2 regions of the Shewanella sp. Isolate7 genome follow, and region 2 is predicted to be linked to the other one. Evidence: predicted binding sites of a transcription regulator. Region 2 holds the regulator's gene; the other holds the start of a gene.
What was found. Region 2 encodes MetJ, which represses methionine synthesis genes. Its sites were predicted from a motif close to TAGACGTCTAGACGTCTA; they were not measured.
Positions count from the first base shown of each region.

Region 1: the regulator MetJ is predicted to act here: its motif matches at 5,015-5,032, upstream of metK (methionine adenosyltransferase).

Region 1 covers NZ_JAKEVJ010000050.1:8,788-19,852, reverse strand. Annotated here, with positions in the region: gene L1D47_RS13590 (phosphoglycerate kinase) at 146-1,321, opposite strand; gene epd (erythrose-4-phosphate dehydrogenase) at 1,424-2,440, opposite strand; gene tkt (transketolase) at 2,570-4,564, opposite strand; gene metK (methionine adenosyltransferase) at 5,077-6,228, shown strand; gene L1D47_RS13570 (VanZ family protein) at 6,305-6,706, opposite strand; gene L1D47_RS13565 (hypothetical protein) at 6,799-7,218, opposite strand; gene L1D47_RS13560 (GNAT family N-acetyltransferase) at 7,239-7,808, opposite strand; gene L1D47_RS13555 (GGDEF domain-containing protein) at 7,930-8,895, shown strand; gene L1D47_RS13550 (GGDEF domain-containing protein) at 9,106-10,050, shown strand; gene L1D47_RS13545 (hypothetical protein) at 10,058-10,291, opposite strand; gene L1D47_RS13540 (META domain-containing protein) at 10,487-10,900, shown strand; gene L1D47_RS13535 (dicarboxylate/amino acid:cation symporter) at 11,006-11,065, opposite strand, start outside.
Region 2 covers NZ_JAKEVJ010000037.1:14,297-25,361, forward strand. Annotated here, with positions in the region: gene L1D47_RS10970 (putative sulfate/molybdate transporter) at 1-226, opposite strand, end outside; gene L1D47_RS10975 (tetrathionate reductase family octaheme c-type cytochrome) at 497-1,837, opposite strand; gene L1D47_RS10980 (DUF3373 domain-containing protein) at 1,946-3,658, opposite strand; partial or broken gene L1D47_RS10985 (cytochrome c) at 3,721-4,048, opposite strand; gene L1D47_RS10990 (conjugal transfer protein TraF) at 4,558-5,754, shown strand; gene L1D47_RS10995 (sulfite exporter TauE/SafE family protein) at 5,806-6,546, opposite strand; gene metJ (met regulon transcriptional regulator MetJ) at 6,624-6,938, opposite strand; gene metB (cystathionine gamma-synthase) at 7,162-8,328, shown strand; gene L1D47_RS11010 (bifunctional aspartate kinase/homoserine dehydrogenase II) at 8,348-10,741, shown strand; gene metF (methylenetetrahydrofolate reductase) at 11,012-11,065, shown strand, end outside.

The sequences.
Region 1 (11,065 bases), on a different contig from region 2:
TTTTAACTCCAATAATAGGGTGGTCATCGGGCGCAGCCCGCTTAACCACCGAGGTCACTATCGTTTGGACAGATTTTTATACCGATAGCCAAACCTGCAATTCCATGCGGCCCGACTATCGGCGGTTTTTTTATAATACTTTTACTTATTTGCCGCGGCTTTCCAGCATAGCCACAGCAGGTAGTTCCTTACCTTCCAGGAATTCTAGGAAGGCGCCACCACCGGTAGAGATGTAAGAGACCTTGTCGGCAATACCATACTTGTCGACTGCCGCCAGGGTATCGCCACCGCCGGCGATAGAGAAGGCAGAAGAGTCGGCGATCGCCTGAGCGATGCGCTTGGTACCTTCACCGAACTGATCGAACTCGAACACGCCTACAGGGCCGTTCCAGACGATGGTGCCGGCATTCTTAAGGATCTCGGCCAGTGCCTCGGCGCTGTCGGGACCGATATCGAAGATCATGTCTTCGTCAGCCACCTGATCGACCGGCTTAAGGGTCGCGCTCGCCGTTGGGCTGAACTCACCAGCCACAACCACATCGGTCGGTACTGGGATATCGCCACCACGGCTCTGGGCGTTAGCCACCAGACGCTTGGCCTCGTCGATAAGGTCTGCTTCATAGAGTGACTTACCCACGTTGTGACCGGCTGCGGCGATGAAGGTGTTGGCGATACCGCCACCCACGACCAGCTGGTCAACCACGCCAGAGAGGCTCTCGAGCACGGTCAGCTTGGTCGAGACCTTAGAGCCACCCACGATGGCTACCAAAGGACGTGCTGGGTTGTCCATCGCCTTAGCCAGGGCTTCCAGTTCACCAGCCAGCAGCGGACCGGCGCAGGCCACAGGGGCATACAGGCCGACACCATGAGTCGACGCCTGAGCGCGGTGAGCGGTGCCGAAGGCATCCATCACATAGACATCACACAGGGCTGCCAGCTTCTTGGCCAGCGCCTCGTCGTTCTTCTTCTCGCCCACGTTGAAGCGCACGTTCTCGAATACCACGACTTCACCGACATTGGCTTCTACGCCGTCGAGGTAATCTTTAGCAAGGCGTACCGGGCAGTCCAGCGCCTTGTCCAGGTATTCGACAACCGGCTGCATAGAAAACTCGCTGTTGTACTCGCCTTCGGTCGGACGCCCCAGGTGAGACATCACCATCACGGCCGCGCCTTTCTCGAGCGCCAGCTTGATGGTTGGCAGAGAGGCACGCAAACGCGCGTCGCTGGTGACCACACCATCGCTTACAGGGACATTGAGGTCTTCACGGATAAGCACGCGCTTGCCCTGAAGATCTAACGCTGACATATTGATAATCGCCATTTCACGTTTCCTTAAAGTTTAAAGTTAAAAATAAAAGTTAAAGCAAAACTGGATTTCCCACCGCCGGGACGCTTCACCGGCACTAGGCTAAAAACATTCAAATCAGGCTCTTACGGCCTTTATCATCTCTAAACTGGTGTCCAACATACGGTTGGCAAAGCCCCACTCGTTGTCACACCACAAGAGTAATTTCACCAGGTGGCCGTCGCTCACCCGCGTCTGGGTGCCGTCGACGATACTGGATCTGGGATCATGGTTAAAATCGCACGATACCAATGGCGCATTAGTATAGCCCACAACCCCTTGGTATGAGCCATTTGCCGCCTGAGATAATACCTGGTTCACTGTATCGATATCGACACGTTTATCTAAGGTGACCGATAAGTCAATTGCAGTCACATTAATTGTCGGCACGCGCACAGATATCGCCTCAAACTTATCCTTCATCTCGGGCAGGATACGCTCGATCCCTCTGGCCAGCTTGGTATCGACCGGAATGATCGACTGCCCCGCCGCGCGGGTACGTCTGAGGTCGTCATGGTAGGCGTCGATCACCTGTTGATCGTTCATCGCCGAGTGAATCGTGGTGATGGCGCCGCTGCGCACCTTAAAGGCGCGGTCGAGCACCTGGATGATGGGCACCAGGCAGTTGGTGGTGCATGAGGCGTTAGAGACCACCTGATGCTCGGCCTTGAGATCTTGATGATTCACGCCGTAAACGATAGTGGCGTCCACATCGCCGGATGAGGGATGGCTGATCAGCACCTGTTTGGCGCCCGCCCTGATGTGGGCCTCGCAGGCCTGGCGGTCGATGAGAGCACCCGTGGCCTCGAACACGATATCGATATCCAGGGATTGCCAGGGTAGCTTCTCGGCATCTTCCTCATGCAGCAGCAGGATACGGTCATCCCCTATGGTCATCGTATTGGCATCGAGTGACGCGGGAGACTGAAAGCGACCATGGGTGGTATCGTATTGGGTCAGATGAAGCATGGCTTCGGGGTTGGCGAGTTCATTAATGGCGACAATCTGGATCTGATCCCGCTTGCCTGACTCATAGAGGGCACGAAGAATCGAGCGGCCAATCCGGCCATAACCATTAATCGCAACTTTAATCATTAATTGCTTTCCACTCCTAACACCGTCCTGAGATAGGCTTCTTGATGCGACAACGGCCTATCGTCATCGATAAGCCGAGTCATCATGGCATAGGGCAACTGCTTGCCCTATGCCCTTGGTGGCAATGCCTTAAAGTATGGCGTTAGCCTTGGCAACCACGTTTTCCACTGTGAAGCCGAAGTGCTTCATCAGTGCGCCGCCTGGCGCAGACTCACCGAAGGTGGTCATGCCGACGATGGCGCCGTCGAAACCAACATACTTGTGCCAGTAGTCCACGTGAGCCGCTTCGATAGCGACACGCTTAGTGACTGAAGCAGGCAGTACAGAGGCCTTGTAGTCGGCGTCTTGCGCGTCGAACACGTCGGTCGATGGCATAGAGACCACGCGTACCGCCTTACCTTGCTCGGTCAGCGCCTTAGCTGAATCCAGTGCCAGCTGCACCTCACTACCCGTAGCGATCAGAATAAGATCTGGTGTACCGGCGCAGTCTTGCAACACGTAACCGCCCTTGGCGACGTTAGCCAGTTGCTCTTCGGTACGTGGCTGTGCAGCTAGGCCCTGGCGGCTGAACACCAGTGAAGTCGGCGCGTTACGACGCTCGATAGCCATCTTCCATGCCACGGCAGTTTCGGCCGCATCACATGGACGCCATACCATCATGTTTGGTGTCATGCGCAGGTTAGCCAGCTGCTCAACCGGTTGGTGAGTCGGGCCATCTTCACCCTGACCGATAGAGTCGTGGGTGTATACGAAGATGTTTTGGATGCCCATCAGTGCAGACATGCGTACCGCGTTGCGCGCATATTCCATGAACATCATGAAGGTCGCGCCGTAGTTGATGAAGCCACCGTGCAGCGACACACCGTTCATGATGCCGCTCATGCCGAACTCACGCACACCGTAGTAGATGTAGTTACCGGCAGGATCTTCCTGGATACCCTTAGAACCAGACCATAGTGTCAGGTTAGAACCGGCCAGGTCGGCAGAGCCGCCGAGCAGTTCAGGTAGGGCTGCGCCGAAGGCCGCGATAGCATTTTGTGATGCCTTGCGGCTGGCGATGTTTTCGCCCTTCTCTTGGCACTCTTTGATGAAGGCCTGTGCCTTCTCTTCGAAATCGGCTGGCAGTTCGCCAGTGATCACGCGGCGCTTATATTCGGCAGCCAGCTCTGGGTAAGCGGCTTCATAGGCAGCAAGCTTCTCGTTCCAGGCAGACTCGTTAGCCGCGCCCACTTCTTTAGCATCCCAACCTGCGTACACGTCGGCAGGGATCTCGAATGGACCATGCTCCCAACCCAGGAACTCACGGGCCGCAGCGATTTCGACATCGCCCAGTGGCGCGCCGTGACAGTCGTGGCTGCCAGACTTGTTTGGTGAACCGAAACCGATAATGGTCTTGCAGCAGATCATGCTTGGCTTATCGGTAACAGACTTAGCTTCTTCGATAGCCGCGCGAATCGCGTCGCTGTCGTGGCCATCGACGCCGGCAATCACGTGCCAGCCGTAAGATTCGAAACGCTTAGCGGTATCGTCGGTGAACCAGCCCTCGACGTGACCGTCGATAGAGATGCCGTTGTCATCCCAGAAGGCAATCAGCTTGCCAAGGCCTAGAGTACCCGCCAGTGAACAGGCTTCGTGAGAGATACCTTCCATCAGACAGCCGTCGCCTAGGAAACAGTAAGTGAAGTGGTCAACGATATCGTGACCAGGACGGTTAAATTGCGCCGCCAGAGTCTTCTCGGCAATCGCCATACCTACCGCGTTGCTGATACCCGCGCCCAGAGGACCCGTAGTCGTTTCAACGCCTGGGGTGTAACCATACTCAGGGTGACCTGGGGTCTTAGAGTGCAGCTGACGGAAGCTCTTTAGCTCATCCATCGGCAGTGCATAACCCGTCAGGTGAAGCAGAGAGTAAATCAGCATAGAGCCGTGGCCGTTAGAAAGGATGAAACGGTCGCGGTCGACCCACTCTGGGTTGTTTGGGTTGTGCTTCAGGAAATCATTCCACAACACTTCGGCGATATCGGCCATACCCAATGGCGCACCTGGGTGACCAGAGTTGGCTTTCTGAACAGCATCCATACTTAACACACGGATAGCGTTTGCGAGTTCTTTACGAGATGACATGCTCTCTCCTGCTGATTTGAATGTTGGGGATTTTGCGGGCCGAATTTGCGGGCAACAATGGGGGCATATTTTCCCCTACTCGCGGATGGGACGCAAATAAAATTCGCCCTTTAGCTTAGATTAAATCCTTCTAGACCCTAAAAACGGCGCTTCTGCCATTCCAGGTAAAACCTCGCTTACCGCCTTAGGGGGAGTCAGGATTTCACTTACCCGGGCCGGAGCAACCCGCACCTCCTTGCCACCCCTGCTGGCCGTCGCGGCGCTAATCAGCCCTAAGCGATCCTTTGGCAATAAAAAATCGGCGGCTTATAACGACAATTAAAAAGCAATAATAACAAAGGCTTAGTCATGAATTTTATTTAAACTCATCCGAGACATTAGAACAATTACCCGGTTTTACTCCACAATTTTCATCGAAAAGGGTGTTATCCGATCTGATTTCCACTAAAATGGCCGTCTAGATGTAGATACTTCTACACATTCGAATTGTTTAAAGACGAGATTTTTCCATTATGGCAAAGCACTTGTTTACCTCTGAGTCGGTCTCAGAAGGTCATCCAGATAAAATCGCCGATCAAATTTCTGATGCGGTACTCGACGCGATCTTAGAACAAGATCCTAAGGCACGTGTGGCGTGCGAAACATACGTCAAAACCGGCATGGTGATGGTCGGTGGTGAGGTGACCACCTCTGCATGGGTCGACATCGAAGAGCTAACCCGTAAGACGGTACGCGAGATCGGCTACACCCACTCAGACATGGGCTTCGACGCCGACTCTTGTGCGGTACTCAACGCCATTGGTAAGCAGTCTCCAGACATCAACCAGGGTGTCGATCGCGCCGATCCTAAAGAGCAAGGCGCCGGTGACCAGGGCCTGATGTTCGGTTACGCCAGCAACGAAACCGACGTACTCATGCCAGCGCCTATCACCTATGCCCACGCACTGGTGAAGCGTCAATCGGAAGTACGCAAAGACAAGACACTGCCTTGGCTGCGTCCAGATGCCAAGAGCCAGGTGACCTTCGCCTACGAAGACAACAAGATCGTCGGCATCGATGCCGTCGTGCTTTCTACTCAGCACTGCGACAGCGTCAGCCAATCTGATCTGATCGAAGGCGTGATGGAAACCATCATCAAGCCAGTACTGCCTGAGCAGTGGCTGAACAAAGACACCAAGTACTTCATCAACCCTACCGGCCGTTTCGTTATCGGTGGTCCTATGGGTGACTGTGGTCTGACGGGTCGTAAGATCATCGTCGACACCTACGGCGGCATGGCTCGTCACGGCGGCGGCGCCTTCTCGGGTAAAGACCCATCGAAAGTTGACCGCAGCGCGGCCTATGCGGCACGTTATGTGGCCAAGAACATAGTGGCAGCCGGTCTGGCGGATCGCTGTGAGATCCAGGTTTCTTACGCTATCGGTGTGGCCGAGCCAACCTCTATCAGCGTCGAAACCTTCGGCACGGGTAAGGTCTCTGAAGAAGTATTGATCGGTCTGGTACGTCAGCACTTCGATCTGCGTCCATACGGCCTGACTGAGATGCTCGACCTGGCACGTCCTATCTACAAGTCGACCGCCGCTTACGGTCACTTCGGTCGTAACGAATTCCCTTGGGAACGTACCGACAAGGCAGAGGCGCTACGCGCAGACGCCAAGCTATAAGACTGGTTTTGCCAGTTAGCAAAAAGCCGCCAAAAGGCGGCTTTTTTGTATCTTTGTCAATGAAATAGCATTAGCTTTAACTAGTCGACTCATTGCTAGTAAAGAATCGCATCTCAAGATAGAGGCTCAGCAGGCTAAACAGCATGATGCCCACCCCGTCGGCCAGCAGATCATAGCCATCGAAGGTACGGCTGGGAAAATACTGCTGACTGCACTCCTCGATAATCACCACAATCGCGACCACCACGGCCCCTAGATAGGGGCGAACCTTGCCGAGGGACACACGCCTGAAATGACTGCCGACATTGGCAAACAAGGTCAGGGTGCCAAACAAGATCATATGCCCCAGCTTGTCACCGTAGGGAATCGAATGGGCCAGCTCAAACAAGGGGTTGCTGCGCCCGGCATCGGCGCTGACGATCAGCCACACCAGGAAACCACTGAATAATACGCCCAGCAGGGCAAAGGTTCTCACCATCACTAACGACTCATCCTTAACATTCTCACGCCGCTTGCTAGGCGCTCCTCTAGGCGGCTCGCGCTCATGCTTAACTCACCCGAGCCAGCGGGCTAACAGTGGTCGAAGTGGGCATACTGCATACACATGAAGCTCAGCTGCTGGGCGTTGAGCAGCGGCACCTCGACCCTTCTGGCCGTCGCCAGTTGCGCCTCGGACGGCCGCGCCATGGGCCGAATCTCGGCGCTATAGGCGTTACTGAAACCACAATCAAACCAGTGCCCATCACAATTCGCAACATAGATGGCGCGCGGCTCATCGCTCAGCTCGAGACACTCGCAGCCAAGCTCGGCCTGGGCCGCCAAGGCGGCTAACAACTTGAGGTTATCCAGGGCGCTGAGCGAGACCCCCTCATAGGTGGTCAGCAGCTCGGCAAGGCGCTGCGGAAACTCGTTGTTCTTGCTATCTGTTATCTTGCTATCAGCCGTCTTGCTCTTAGCAGTCATCCTGCCCTTCATCTCTTTGCTTGCCATAAGGGTACTCGTTAGCCTCTCTAGGCCCAAGTTGTCGTTGTCGTTGTCGCTGTCGCCAGCAGATAATAGCCACGACCGTCGAACTCGAAGAAGTCCAGCACCTGCATGCGCCCCTTCTGGGTATGGGCGGCGAAGGAGCGTTCATTGTCTTCGGCGATGAAGGTAACCATGTAGGGATATTGAGGAGCTATCCGTGTCTTAAGCTCGGCCACCAGCTCGGCAAACAGGCCCGTTCCACGCTGAGATGGCGCGATCCAGATGGGGCCATACTGACAGCTATTGCTGGCGCCGACCATGCCTTGGGGCATCTCGAAGCGGCTAGTCTCGAGCCGTTTCACCAGAGAGCGATACAGGGGCCATTCCCCAAAGAAAGACCAGTGACCGGCGATCACATAGCCGGCGATCTCCCCTCCCCGTTCGGCCAGCAGCAACCAATGCTTCTGAATCAGCTCGGATAACTCCTGGCGACCAAAATGCTGGCCCGTCATCAAAGCGCCTCGTTGCCCTGGGATCAACTCGGCCTGCCACTCCCTCGCCTCCAATGCGACGAGGGCATCGAGATCGGCACCTGTGGCCAAGCGGATAGTCATGACAGACTCTCTATACTCAATTGAAACAAGGATATCCCCTTAAATATTCGGGCTATTTGCAAAATAGCTAATCGACTACCACACTTAACAAACCTGAAACACCAATAGGTTAGAGCCGATCATGCTGCCGGAAAACATTCATACGGGTGTGAGTATACTTGAAAACGATAACGCGCAAATCAACTTAGTCAGGTGGATGCATCAATGTGAGCTGATGAAACGCTATTTCGAGGCTGATGTCGCCTTCGTCGCCCAGCAGACGGATCTCGGCTTTGAAATCATCGTCAGCTCCATCAACGACACCCGTAAATTTCTCTCCGGCACCCTATATAACGAAAAATTCGAGCTCTTCACCCGCCTGTCCAACAGTCAGCCCGAAGGGATCAACCTGGATCTGAGCCGAGAATCCAATGCCGAGCTGCCTAAGGATCTCGCCACCGCCAGCAGCCTGTTGTCCCGGCCGATTCTCTGGCCAGACGGCACAGTTTTCGGTTGCCTCTGTGTGGTCAATCCCGGCAGCAGGGAAACCGCCAGCACTAACGCCTTCATGCTGGAACCCTTCCAAATCTTGCTGCAGCAAGATCTGGCGCTACTGTGTCAGAGTCAGCGTATCGAGTCGCTGTCGATGCGCGACCGTGACACCGGCATGCTAAATCACTACGGCTTTATCATGATGGCGCCCAGACAACTCAACCTGGGCAGACGCTTCGGTGCCCATGCAGGCATACTCTTCTTCGAGCTCTATCCCAATCCGCCTATGATAGATGAGATAGAGGACAAACATATCCGGCTACTGGGCAACATCATCCAGAACACCATACGCACCGCCGACATCGCCGCACACTACAGCTATAGCCAGTTCGTGGTGTTGGTCTTCGTCGATGCCGAGCGCGACCTTAGCCATATCAGCCGCAGGGTCGAAAAACTGCTGGCCCAGCAAAACGATCGCCTAAAGCTAGACTCGGGGCACTCCTTCTTCGCTCCCGATTCCTCGGCCAAGTTGGCGCCTATGCTGGAACAGGCCAAGCAGCAGCTCAAGTCCTATCATCAGAGCGAGGAGGCGGTGGAGACGGAGAGCAAGGGCTAATTTCGGCCGTTTCTGTTAGCAAACAGATACCTGCACAGCGGAGCAAAAGAGAAGAGAAAATAGATTTTGCTCGCAAAAATTGAAAATTTACATTCTCACAACATATAATTTTTGAGTATGATGTAAACACTTTGTGTCGTCAGTCTTTAGACTGAGCGACAGAGACTAGCGAGTTATGCAATTAAATAATAACAATAAGAGAGCACTACTATGCTATTAGAATGCGCCGATACCAGCCTCTGGCTCAGGGAAGCCGATCATCCCGCCATTACTCTGCCGCGTTGGCAGCAACAAGTTGATCTACTTAATGAATTTTATCAGGCTCAGGCCAGTGTGGTACTGCAATGTATCGATGGCGAATATCAGGTCGTCTGTAGTCGCCAGCGCACGGATCTCAACCTCTATGCCGGCACCCAGTTTTATGATGCCAGCCTGACCCATGCCCTAAGCAAGCATACCGCCTACGGCCTGCTGGATCTCACCGAGAGCCAAGATCCCGAGAGTCATCTGGCCCGCTTCGACAGCCTACTGGCCCTGCCCCTCTACTGGTCAGACGGTCAGCCCTTCGGGGTGATGCTGATCTGTGACAGCCAGCGCAGCAAACATTTTCAGCGACTCCTGCCGCTCATGGAAAACGCCAAGGCCCTGATCCAGGCGGAGCTCAAGCATCTGTTCCTGATGCAGCAGATCCAGATGATGTCGGTACAAGACGACCTCACCTGCATGCTCAACCCCTATGGTTTCAACCTGATGGCGCCGAGACAACTCAGCCTCAGCCGTCGTTTCGGTTCCCATGCGGGTATCGTCCTGTTGCAAGATAATACCCAGTACAAGGGACAACTCGAGCAGAGTCATGGACTCAGACAGCTGGCGCGGGTCATACACCATAATATGCGTGATGCCGATGTCTCGGCCCGTATCGAGGATGGCCTGTTTGCCATCTTGGCCTTCGTCGATAGTCAGGCCAATCTCGAATCCCTCACCAAGCGTCTGCTCAAGCAGATCGCCAAGGAGGAGATCAAGGCGGAGATCAGCATAGGCGTGAGCTTCTTCCCCCCTACCACACATCTGGCCATAGAACCTATGGTCGAGGCGGCGAGACAGAATCTACATGCCAACCAAAAGCTGGCGCAGCAGGGCGACGTAAAGGCTTAAGGCAAATTTAGCCTTGGTTATCTTGTTGTGTTTCCACTTGAGTCTGATCCTGCGCCTTTGCCCATTGAATGAAGAGCACTATGGGGAAAGGCGACATCATCACCAGACCCAGACCTAGCAGGCTAGAGACCAGCAGTATCCCCTGCATCTGCTCAGTCCAAGAGGTCAGGCCATAGATCCCCAGGCCCACCATCACCATCGCGAGTCCCAGCCAGTGGGCCAGTTTTAATCCTGTCATCATCGCTTTATCTTTCCCATATCAGAAAACTTGCCGTCGGCACAGCTTGTTGTCGGAACAGCTTGTTGTCGGAACAGCTGGGCCGACAGTGGAAACAGCTTAGCATGAACAAAATATCATGGAAAAACCCCGATTAAGGCTTTTTAATTAAGAGTAAGCTTGTCAAAATATCTGTCTCACAGAATTGGAAGTTTCCCCATGTTTAAGAAGTTTATTTTTATCGCCGGTACCTTGCTCGGCTTATCTGCCTGCCAAAGCACATCTCTCATAGGCGGCGAGGATCTGGATATTTTAGGTAGCTGGCACATAGAGGCCGCCCAGGGTAAGGCGGCCATCGATTATAGCCCGGCTCAGCTGGTGTTTGCCGAAGATGGCGCACTCAGCGGCAATAACAGCTGCAACCAATTTTTCGGTAAGTATCAACTGGACGGCCAGGCGCTGACCCTCTCCCCAGCCGGTAGCACGATGAAAGCCTGTGTCGATGCGCTGATGCAGCAGGAGCATACCGTCATGCAGGCGATGTCTGAGGTGACCCAGGCCGAGCTGGCCAAGGGTAAGCTGCTGCTCAAAGACGCAGACGGTAAGATCCAGCTGGTGCTCAGTAAGCAGTAATTGTCGAGATTACCTCCAAAAAAACCGCCTTTAAGGCGGTTTTTTTGTCTCTACAAGCTAGGCTTAGCTGTCCAAAATTAGCCTATCCCGTGTAACTATCTGGAATTAGCTATCAAGGCGCTCTGCCAGTATCTGGCTCTGCTCGGCGTCGGCGTTATAGTGCTC
Region 2 (11,065 bases):
GTGCGGCGATCACCTTCATGGGTTGTACCGGAATGGGTCTGCGGTAGAAGTAGGCAGTAAATAGGGCGAACAGGCCAAACCCGATAAAGATCCCTTGAGGGGAGAAATGGTTGATGGCGATCAGCCCAAGCACTAGTGGCAGAAAGGTGCCGAGGTCGGCGAAGGCGCCGCTGAACTCTCCTATATGTTGGTTTAAATGGTTAAAGAATTTGGTTTTACATCTCATATTACTTGCCGTGGGAAATCATCACTCATTTCATGGCAAAATTAATGCCATGTTTTTTGTAGGCTTTTATGGGCCAAACCGAGGAGAAATGGGCCATTTAGCCTAAGAGGGTGAGACAAGTTGTCACACCCGGCCCTAGGGTTTGGACAAAGGGGGGCATAGAGGGCATATATAGTCACTTGCTAATGTTTTAGTGTTGGATGAACAAGAGATAAAAAAGAGGCCTGGCGGACCAGGCCTCTTTGCTGCAGGGAGATGACGATGGGAAAACTATTTAGCGTGTTTAGGGCCTTTCTTGTTCTTCATTGGGTCGCCGTCGTAGCCTAAGGCTTGCCAGTCTAAACGTGTGCCCTTGTTGTGGCAGTCGTTACACTTGAGCGCCTGATCTTTGGGTGAAACCATGTGGTTGATGCGCCACCACATCTCGGTTTCGGCAAAGCCATGCTCGCCACTGTACTTAATGCCTTGCTGGGCCAGTGCCTGGTTAGCCTCCATGCCGAGCTTGGCGGCCTTATCCCAGTCGAACTCTTTCCAGTAACCCCCTTTGCCATAGACCTTGGCGGTCACAAAGATGTTCTGCTTCTTGTCGTAGATCTGCTTGCCGCGATGCACCTTGAAGGGATAGATCTTGGCAGTCTTGTCAGCGATATCACCCTGTGGCGTGGTGAGCTTAGTGACCTTAGTCGGATCCATCTTGTCGCCCACCATGTAGGCATCGGCCTTACCGTTGTACCAGGCGTATTCCGGCTTAACCATCTTGCCCCAGACGAAGCTGCCTTTCTTCTTCATGAAGGTGTGTTTGCCATACTCGTCGACGGTCTCCTCCTGATCGCTCCCTGCGGTTGACCAATCCCAGCTCATCTTAGTGGGTTCGTTTCGGGCGAAGAAAGGAATATGACAGGTCTGACAGGCGACGCTTGCCGTATGGGTATTGAGACGCTTGTTGGCGTGTGGCGCGCTATCGTGGCAGTTTTCACAGCCAATATCGTTGTCGCCGCCTGGCGATACGCCCATGGCATTACCCGTGATCTGGTGCTGCTCTGTGGTGTGACAGGTCTGGCACTGGAAGTCATTGCCGTCGGTATCCATGTGTACGTCGGTCGCCTTGTCGGGATAGGCCATAGAGGAGTCGAGATCCCCGTGCTTGACCGCGTCGCCGCCACCATAGAAGTGGCAGGTACCGCAGTTGTCACGTACCGGCATACCGACATTTTGTGCCACGCGTTCAAGGTTGACTTTGGCCAGAGCCTCGCCGGCGCCGGCGGGATCCTTGATATAGGTACCTGTGGTGTCGTGACAGACCAGACAGTCGACCTTGGTCATATCGCTAAAGTCGAAGCTGTTGTCTTTCCAGCCGTAGCCGGCGTGACAACTGGTACATCTGGGCTCGTTACCCGCGATTGAGGTACAGAAGTTGTTGATGGCGTTTTTCTTACCGCGTTTTACCGTGCGGCCGGGGAGCTTCTGTTCCAGTTCCCAGGTCCAGTGAGACGACTTCATGAAGTCTTTGGCGTGATCTTCATGGCATTCGATACACTGCTCGGTCACCTGAGAGCCTTGAGTGAAGGGGCCTTGAATGGCTTCCTTATGGGGGGGTATCGGCGATGGCATTGAGGCTAGCCAGGCCGAGAACTCCGGCGGCAAACATCGCCGTGAGAGAAAGTGAGTGTTTCATGGTGCATTCCCTACCCCCGGCCGCGGCCGGGGGAGATATTTTAGTTAGAAGTTGACGACGAGTGAGGCGTTGAGGTCATAGGCGGTATCGACCACAGGCAACATGGAGAAAGCCGAACCATTGATCACGTCATCCACTTTTTGCGGCGCGCCCACAGGGGGGCCACTGCCGGTATATTCGTAGTCGTAATAGAGACCGGCGAGCTTGATAAATATCCTGGGGTTGATATCAAACATATAGTAGGCCTCGGCCACATGACCACGGGTAGCCAGCTTGCTGCCGATAGGGTCGTCCTGGGCCTGGGTGAATGGTGTCCAGTACTTGGAACCATAGTTGTATTCCAGACCGAACTTGCCGTATGGCGCCGGAACCTGAATACCCACATAGATACCGTAACCATCTTTGGTGTCGGCTTCGTCGGCGGCGCTAGGCATCATGATGATCTCGCTGCCGTCGGCATTGAGTTGTGCCTCGAAGACCGCATCACTAAGCATGCCACCAAACATACCGGCGTTACCGTTGCCTTCGGCGCGGGTCCAGCCGAATGAGGCGAAGGCCTTGAAGTCTTCATCGCTCTCGTAGGCGTAACCTATGCCACCCAGGTACATGTCGCCGATCACGCCGCTAGGCTGTACTCGGGTCTGGAAGTTGAAGTTGCTGAACTTCTGCATGTCTTGGTACATGGTCGGCGCGAAGATGCCGGCCAGCTGTGTGGGGAAGGCCATGGTGCCCTTGAAGCCGTCGTTGATATCTTTGGCGCCAAATAGGGTGATTTGCAGGAAGTGGTTGCCGTCGTTGATGGCGTCGATGTTAAAGCCGCCCAGGTGGGTGTCTTTGGTGACGATATCGCCAAACATCTCACCGTTGCCCCACTGTGACTCGAAGCCCTGGCCATAACAGAAACGCACCACTTGACCGTCGATACCAGTGATCTCACCCAGTTTGTAGCCCAGGGTCAGACCATCGAAGTTGAAGTTAACCAGATGGCCCGATGGCGTGCCGCCACGCATCTCATTTTCACGGTATTGGGTTGGTGGGCCATAGGTTGAAGGACGGCGACCGATAGATAGGTAGGTTTTTGAACCACCAATGTTTTTCCAGTCGAAGTAGGCGCGTTCTACACGGAGCCAGTCACCGCTGGTGTTACCACTGTTGGTGCCATCCATGGTGAATGAACGCCAGGAATCGAACACCTGCACGCCGGTAGAGTCTCCCCAGTTTTTATACATACTGAGACGACCGGCGAAGTTGACGTTATCCCATACCTTGGCCTTGAGGTTTAGTCTCAGGCGTGTGGTGTAGAAGATGTCGTTGTTGATGTCCTGAGTGGTCTTGGGCGCCAATACGTAGGGCATCACGCCTTGCAGCATACCACTCTGGAAGGCGGCGGCCAGCTCCGGGTTGGCCTGCATCATCTGTCCCAAGGGGGAGTTGGGATCGTTGGGCATACCAAAGGCACCAGACATGGCTTTTGCACCAAAATCATTGAAGTCGACCTTGATTGCAGGGTTCCAGGTGACATTTTGATAGTGCAATGAATGGGCCTTGGTACGGAAATCGCCAGTGAGTTGAATTCTATCGAGCGCGCTATGACGTTCGTTTTTGTCGACACGACTGTTGATGTCTTCAATCTCTTCGGTGAGATCGGCAAGCTGTTGTTTAAGCTCGGCTAGTTTTTGTGCATCGCTATCGGCGGCATAGGCTGAGCCAGAGATGGCGAGTGCATTTGCGATGAGTATGGATAGTAGAGTACGCATGTGAATCTCTCCTTATGCGCTCGTTGGGGTTGTTGACGAGCGCACCGATAACAAGTCCGTGGTTAACCGCATGTCTGTCTGATCTGAGTCGGCCGCATGGTCATAGAGGAACTGTTGGATGTCTAAACGATCCTTTTCAGAGAGCTTCTCGAAGACTTCCGGCTTTACTTTATGCATGTCACGTTTGAAGTAACGATCCCATTGGCTCATGGTCTTGCTCATAGGGGTCAGTTCACCGGCGGCATCGCCCTTGCTGTGGCAGGCTTTGCACTCTTTTTTATACAGGTGTTTCCCTTTCTTAGGGTTACCACCGTCGACGGCGTAGGCTTGTCCGCCAACTGTGAGGGCGAGGAGTAAGCATGTAGCTATTTTGGCAACGTTTTTCATCATCATTTTCCTTAATCGCTACTCTGAGCGATTTATTAACCTGAAACAAAATGCTTGTTTCTTGTTGGAAAATTTACCAAAAGGGAGTAGTTGTAAACTTGATGTTGATTACTTTCATGAGGAAAATCTAATTGATAAAAATACCATGGATATAAACCTAATGAATATTTTATAAAGTGATGAAATTTAATGGTTTTGTTCTTTTTGGGTTGGTGCGCTGTGTTTCTGATATCGCTATAAAAGTGCCAAGGAAGATCACACTTTATTATTTAAGTTATCTCTAAATGGGTATTTTTGGTTGTGTTTGTATTGCATAGGCGTCTGTTTAGGGGATAAGGCCGCCTACCGAATCGACAGGATTTATATGTGTGGGTAGGGCGACAAAATAGTTTGAAAAAAAAGTGTTTAAACCTCGGGTTTGGAGCGCACTTTTTTGTTGTCTTAGTCTATCTTTAAAGACGACTCGGGTAGCTTCCTGAGTGAGAACAAAAATAATGAACAGGGTGAATGAGATGAAATACCTTAGTTTGGTCATCGCGGTGTTATTGTCTGGTAGTGCTTCTCTGGCGTCTGCCGCTTCTCTCTACAACGAGGCTCGCAGTGATGCCATGGGCGGAACCGGGGTGGCGGCCTCAAACCGTGAGGGTGCGGCCTTTATCAACCCCGCCTTATTAGCCATTCATGCGCCCAAGTATTCCGGCGACGCGGTGATGTTGCCCGTGCTCGGTGCCGAGGTGGCAGATGTCGATAACCTGACCGACAAGTTCGATGCCCTGCAGGACTCCTATGACGGCCTAGAGGCGGCCATCAATGCCAGCGATGTGGCGGGCATTACCAATTATCGCGACATGCTGGTTGCCGATCTTAGATCCCTTGATGGTGAAAATGCCTATGCCAGCGTGGGCCTGGGGTTTTCTGTGGTCTTGCCAACCAAGCGCATGCCTATGTCTATTTTTTATAAGACCTATATCGATGCGGTGAGCGTGGCGGTGATCGAGGAGAGTGATATCGATACCCTGACCGATCTGGATCCCAACAATCCGCCCCAGGTGACGGATCTGGACTCTCAAGGGGCCGTGGTTGCCGGGGCTATTTCAGAGATCGGGGTCGCCCTGAGCTTCCCGCTGTCGATTGTGAACATGCCTGTGGCCGTCGGTATTTCGCCCAAGCTGCAGCGTATCGATACCTATAATTATGTGGTGAGTGCCAACAACTTCGATGCCGATGATTTTGATGACAGCAAGTATCGAAATGATGACAGTGTGTTTAATTTGGATATCGGTGTGGCCATGCAGCCAGTAGAAGGCTTAACATTAGGCCTGTCGGGACGCAATTTGTTGAGTCAGAAGCTCGATACTGTTGAGACCTTGGGGCGTCAGTTTACCTATCGCGTCGAGGCCTTGTACACCTTAGGTGTTGCCTATGATTGGGATAAATTCAGTCTGACGTCTGATGTGGATCTCAATGGACACAAGCGTTTTGATGAGGTGGGGGAAACGCAGCATTGGCGCATCGGTGGTGAAATGAGAGCCACAGACTGGTTCGCTCTTCGATTGGGTTACCGCCATGATATGAAAGACACCAGCAGTAATATTTATACCTTAGGTACAGGCTTTTCCATCGGTCGCGTGTTTAACTTAGATCTTACTGGTTCAGTAGGCAGTGACGATTCCTTCGGTGGTGTGATTCAAACTTCCTATCATTTCTAGCCTAAGGCAATGATAATCGAAAAGCCGGCAATTTTGCTGGTTTTTTCTATTTTATAGCAGACTGGTTATCGACTTGGCAGCTAATAGGAAAGCACTCAGGCTACAGAGAATAAGAGTCATCACACGGGTCTTTTGTTTGTCGATGCGTCCGACGAGTCGGTTTGCCATCAGATAACCAAGCAGCACAGAGGGCAGGAGCAAGGCTGAGCAGTAAAAGTGTTGTGGGGTAAGTAGCCCTGTCAGCCCTAAGATCACCATGGCGATGATGGAGCTGAAGATAAAGAAGGCCGATAATGCAGCGCGAAACTGCTTGGCGTCTTTTCCCGAGAGTAAGATAGCCAGTGGCGGACCGCCGATGGCAGCTATGTTGCCGAAGATTCCCGAGATCACGCCAGCGCTAAAGAGAGAGCGTCGATTGACCGCCAGGGTAACCCTGAGCAGGCTCAGTACTACAGCAATCGCGACTATGATGGAGATTGTGAGTCCCAGAATGGCTTGAGGGGCGAACAAGAGTAAACCGGCGCCGATAAATCCACCAGGGATTCTACCTAACAAGGCATATTGCAACCCTTTGAACTCCAAAGCACCACGTTCACGAAATAGGGTCAGCAGCGCGATAGAGAAACCCATTAAGATCACGGGCGCTGGAACCAATGAAGGCTCGATAAGATAAAGTAACGGTGAGGCAACTATCGCCATGCCAAAGCCGATAAGGCTCTGGGTGAGGGCGCCGACAAAGACGATAAGCGAGGCGAGTGCCAAGATCTGTGGATCGAGTGGAAGTGCAGGCACTGGGGTGTTCCAGATAAAAGTTGAAAACTAAAGAGGGATCGCTAAGCGATCCCTCTATCGATTCGTGTATGAATGGATTATTCCATCTCTTCCCACTCAATGCCCATCTCCGTCATTAGGCGTTTCACCTCTGCAGGAATGCTGTCGGGTTTATCTTTAGACAGGTCATCATCGTGCGGCAGTGGCTGGCCAGTGTAGGCATGTAAGAAAGCTTCGCAGAGCAATTCACTATTGGTGGCGTGACGCAAGTTATTGACCTGGCGCCGAGTGCGCTCGTCGGTTAATACCTTAAGCACCTTTAGAGGAATAGAGACAGTGATCTTCTTTACCTGCTCATTCTTCTTACCATGTTCAGCATAGGGGCTGATATAATCGCCATTCCACTCAGTCATTGACTCACCTGTAAATTCTCAAATTCGGTGCAGATTTTAAACCCTTACAAAATACAGTCAAATTATTGCCTCGAATTTTTGGTAATTGCAAATAGATTTCTAAATGTTTGGACGTCTAAACGTCTAAAGTTGTTGACGCTACCCACAGGCTTAGGTACATTTAGACGTCCAGACATCTCTTTAGCTAGAGGTCTCTGCCCAGATTCGAATTGAGGAGTTGAAGATGACAGAGCGTAAATTAGCCACCGCCTCCGTACGACAAGGCATAGAGTCAGACACGCAGCATGGTGCCGTGGTACCGCCTATCTATCTGTCGACAAACTACTCGTTTGAAGGACATCAACAGCCGCGGGCGTTCGATTACAGCCGCTCCGGTAACCCGACCCGCTCCATTCTCGGTGATGCGATTGCCGAGTTGGAAAAAGGGGCTACTGGCGTGATCACTTGTACCGGTATGGCGGCTATTACCCTAGTGACCAGTCTATTGGGACCAGAGGATCTGCTGGTGGTGCCCCATGATTGTTATGGTGGCAGTTATCGACTCTTTACCAACCTAGCGAAGAAGGGCGCCTTTAAGCTAGCAGTGGTGGATCAAACCGATGATGTTGCGTTGCAACAAGCACTATCACAACAGCCCAAGATGGTGTGGCTTGAGACGCCTTCTAACCCACTGCTGAGAGTGGTTGATATTGAAGCCATTACACAGGCGAGCCATAAGGTGGGCGCTCAAGTGGTGGTAGATAACACCTTCTTGTCTCCCATCTTGCAGCAACCTTTGTTGCTGGGCGCCGACATTGTGGTGCACTCGACCACCAAATATATTAATGGTCACAGCGACGTAGTCGGTGGCTCCGTAGTGGCTAAAGACCCTGAGGTCGGCGAGTTACTGCACTGGTGGTCCAATACTTTGGGGCTGACAGGATCGGCCTTTGACAGCTACCTGACTCTGAGGGGATTGAGAACCCTCTCGGTGCGTATTCGTGAACATCAGGCCAACGCCCAGAAGGTATTGGCAGTGCTGTGTGACCACCAGGCGGTGAAAAAAGTGTATTATCCGGGCCTTGCCGAACATCCGGGGCATGAGATCGCCGCTAAACAGCAAAATGGTTTTGGTGCAATGCTCAGTTTTGAGTTAAATGGTGGTGACTCGGCACTCGTTGCATTCTTAGATGCGTTACAATACTTCTCGGTAGCCGAGAGTCTGGGGGGCGTGGAGAGTCTGGTAGCAGTACCTGCGACTATGACCCACAGAGCGATGGACCCAGAGGCGCGTCGTGAAGCGGGTGTTAAAGACACCCTGATCCGCTTGTCTGTAGGGATTGAAGATGGTGAGGATCTGGTGGCAGATATACTCGCCGGTTTAGAAGCGGCTATCGCGGTAAGTAGTTAAAGGGTTTGAGGAGCATAAAATGACACGATGTCATTTGCATAAATTTGGTGGTTCTAGTTTAGCGGATGCAGATTGTTACCGCCGCGTCGCTCACATTTTACTGACTCATGGCCACAGCGATGATTTGATCGTGGTGTCGGCGGCGGGTAAGAGTACCAATTTTTTATATCGCTTGCTGGAGCTGTGTGACTCAAATCAGCTATGGCAAGAGGAGTTGCAGGTGCTGGTGAGTTACCAGCAAAACCTGATTGAACAGTTGCTCTCCAACGAGCAGGCCCGCAGCCTGAGAGAGCGCCTAGCCACCGACAAGTCGCAGCTTAGCAGCCTGTTGTCGCTCGATGAGCTTAACGACTATCAACGTAACCAGGTGGTGAGTTTCGGCGAGCGCTGGTCTTCGCGTCTGCTGGCGGCGTTGCTGAGAGAATCTGGCGTGGCCGCATCGGATGTCGATTCCCGCACCCTGTTGGTGGCCGACGAAGGTGCCGTGCCGCAGATCCGAATCGGCGAGTCGCGCCAGAAGGTACAGGCCCTGCTTGAGGCCCATCCTCAAGAGCGCCTGGTGATCACCGGCTTTATCTGCGCCAATGAGCAGGGCGATACCCTGTTGCTCGGCCGTAACGGCTCAGATTTTAGTGCCACCTTGCTGGCCAGCCTGGCCGATATCGAACGCGTCACCATCTGGACAGATGTCGAGGGGGTGTTTAACGCCGACCCTAACCGAATCAACGATGCCAAGTTGCTCAAGAGCATGTCGCTCACCGAGGCGAACCGCCTGGCGCACCTTGGCTCTCCCGTGCTACACAACCGTACCCTGCAGCCGCTGTTCGATACAGAGGTTAGCCTGGCGGTGCGTTCAAGCTATGCGCCCCATACCGATTTTACCCTGATCGCGCCTAAGAGCTCCTCGGCCAGCGCCCCGGTTGTCACCAGCCTGTCCAGCGTCAGTCTGTTTAGCCTGACCATAGCGGTCGAACTGCCACAGCTGCTGGCCTGTTTCGCCCAGGCAGGTTTGACGCCGCTGGCCTACTGGTCACTGGCCCATGGCCGCGCCGAGCTGGCCTTTACCCATGAGAATCAGAAGCAGGCCCAGGCCATCTTCGAGGCCAAACGCAGCGAGCTGGGCATAGACGAGTTACAGCTTCGCGATGACCTCGGCCTGGTGGCTCTGGTGAGCGCCGATGCCAGCCTCTATCGCCGCGGCTTCTCGCGCCTGCTGAGCCGTGAGGCGCACCCTCTGTGCAACGATGGCCTGAGTCTGGTGACCCTGGTGCCAAAGGCGCAGGTGAACCTCTTAACCCAGAAGGTGCATAGACGCTGCGCCGGTCCGCGTAAGCGTATCGGTGTGCTGTTGCTGGGAATAGGCAACATAGGCGAAGCCTGGATCGATCTCTTCAAGCGTGCCCGTCCCGTGCTCAATAAGGAGCTGGAGGTCAGCGTCGAGTTGGTGGGACTGCTGAGTTCGAAGAAGGCCCTGCTCAGCGAGACTGATATCGATCTCAACAGCTGGCAACAGGCGTTCGACGAGCGGGGCACGGCTTGGCAGTACTCTCATCTGTTCGAGCAGTTGCAGGCGCTAAATTGCGATGAGTTGATCGCCCTGGACATTAGTGCCAGCGCCGATCTGACTCTGCAGTATCCAGAATTTTTTGCCCGCGGCATTCATATCGTCAGCGCTAACAAGCTGGCGGGCTCTGGGCCGCTGGCCTTCTACCAGGAGCTAAAACAGCAACTGGGCAATCGTCGTCTGTTCTGGCGCTACAACGCCAGCTGCGGTGCAGGCTTACCCGTGCAACACGCGCTGAACGATCTGCATAACAGCGGTGATAGCATAGAGGCCGTCGGCGGTATTTTTTCTGGCACCCTTTGCTGGCTGTTTGAGCATTATGATGCCAAGAAACCCTTCTCCGAGCTGGTGCTGGAAGCCAAGGGGCTGGGGAGCACCGAGCCGGATCCCCGCGACGATCTCTCCGGTCGGGACATGCAGCGTAAGTTGCTGATTTTGGCCCGCGAGATAGGCTATGACATAGAGCTGGATGATATCGAGCTGGAGTCTCTGGTGCCGAAGCATATGGCCGAGATCCCGTTGGATGATTTCATCAAACGTATGGCGGATCTCGACGGTGAGATGTTGCAGCAGTATCAGGCCGCGGCCGAGCAGAATAAGGTGCTCAGATATGTGGCTTCATTGGATTCAGACCAGGGGCAACTCAAGGCCAAGGTGGGGATCCAGTGGGTAGATAACAGCCATCCTTACGCCAACCTGACACCGGGCGATAATGTCTTCGTGATCCGCAGCGATTTCTACCAGGACAATCCGCTGATCATCCGTGGCCCGGGCGCCGGTCGCGAGGTGACCGCGGCCGCGGTGCAGTCGGATCTGGCGCAGATCTGTCGGGATCTCCTACAAGAATAATCTTATGGGTCGATGTGCATGTCGCGCATCGACCCGCTATGCACATCTCTCTCTTCCTTTTTTCTATTCCTATTAGTGGCTTTCGCCGGGTTTAACTCTGTGAGACAGGCGCCTCTGTGCCCGCCGTTCTACTCAGTGTCTATCATATAAACAAATTGTTTCTTAATGAGGCAATTTTTAAGCTTGACATCACTCCGAGTTTCTCTAGTATATGGACATATAGACGTCCAAACGTCTAAATGTTTCTTGTTTAGGTCTGAGGGAATTAAGATGGCTTTTCATCACGCACAACACGCCAATTCATTGAACCAAAGCTTGTCTGAG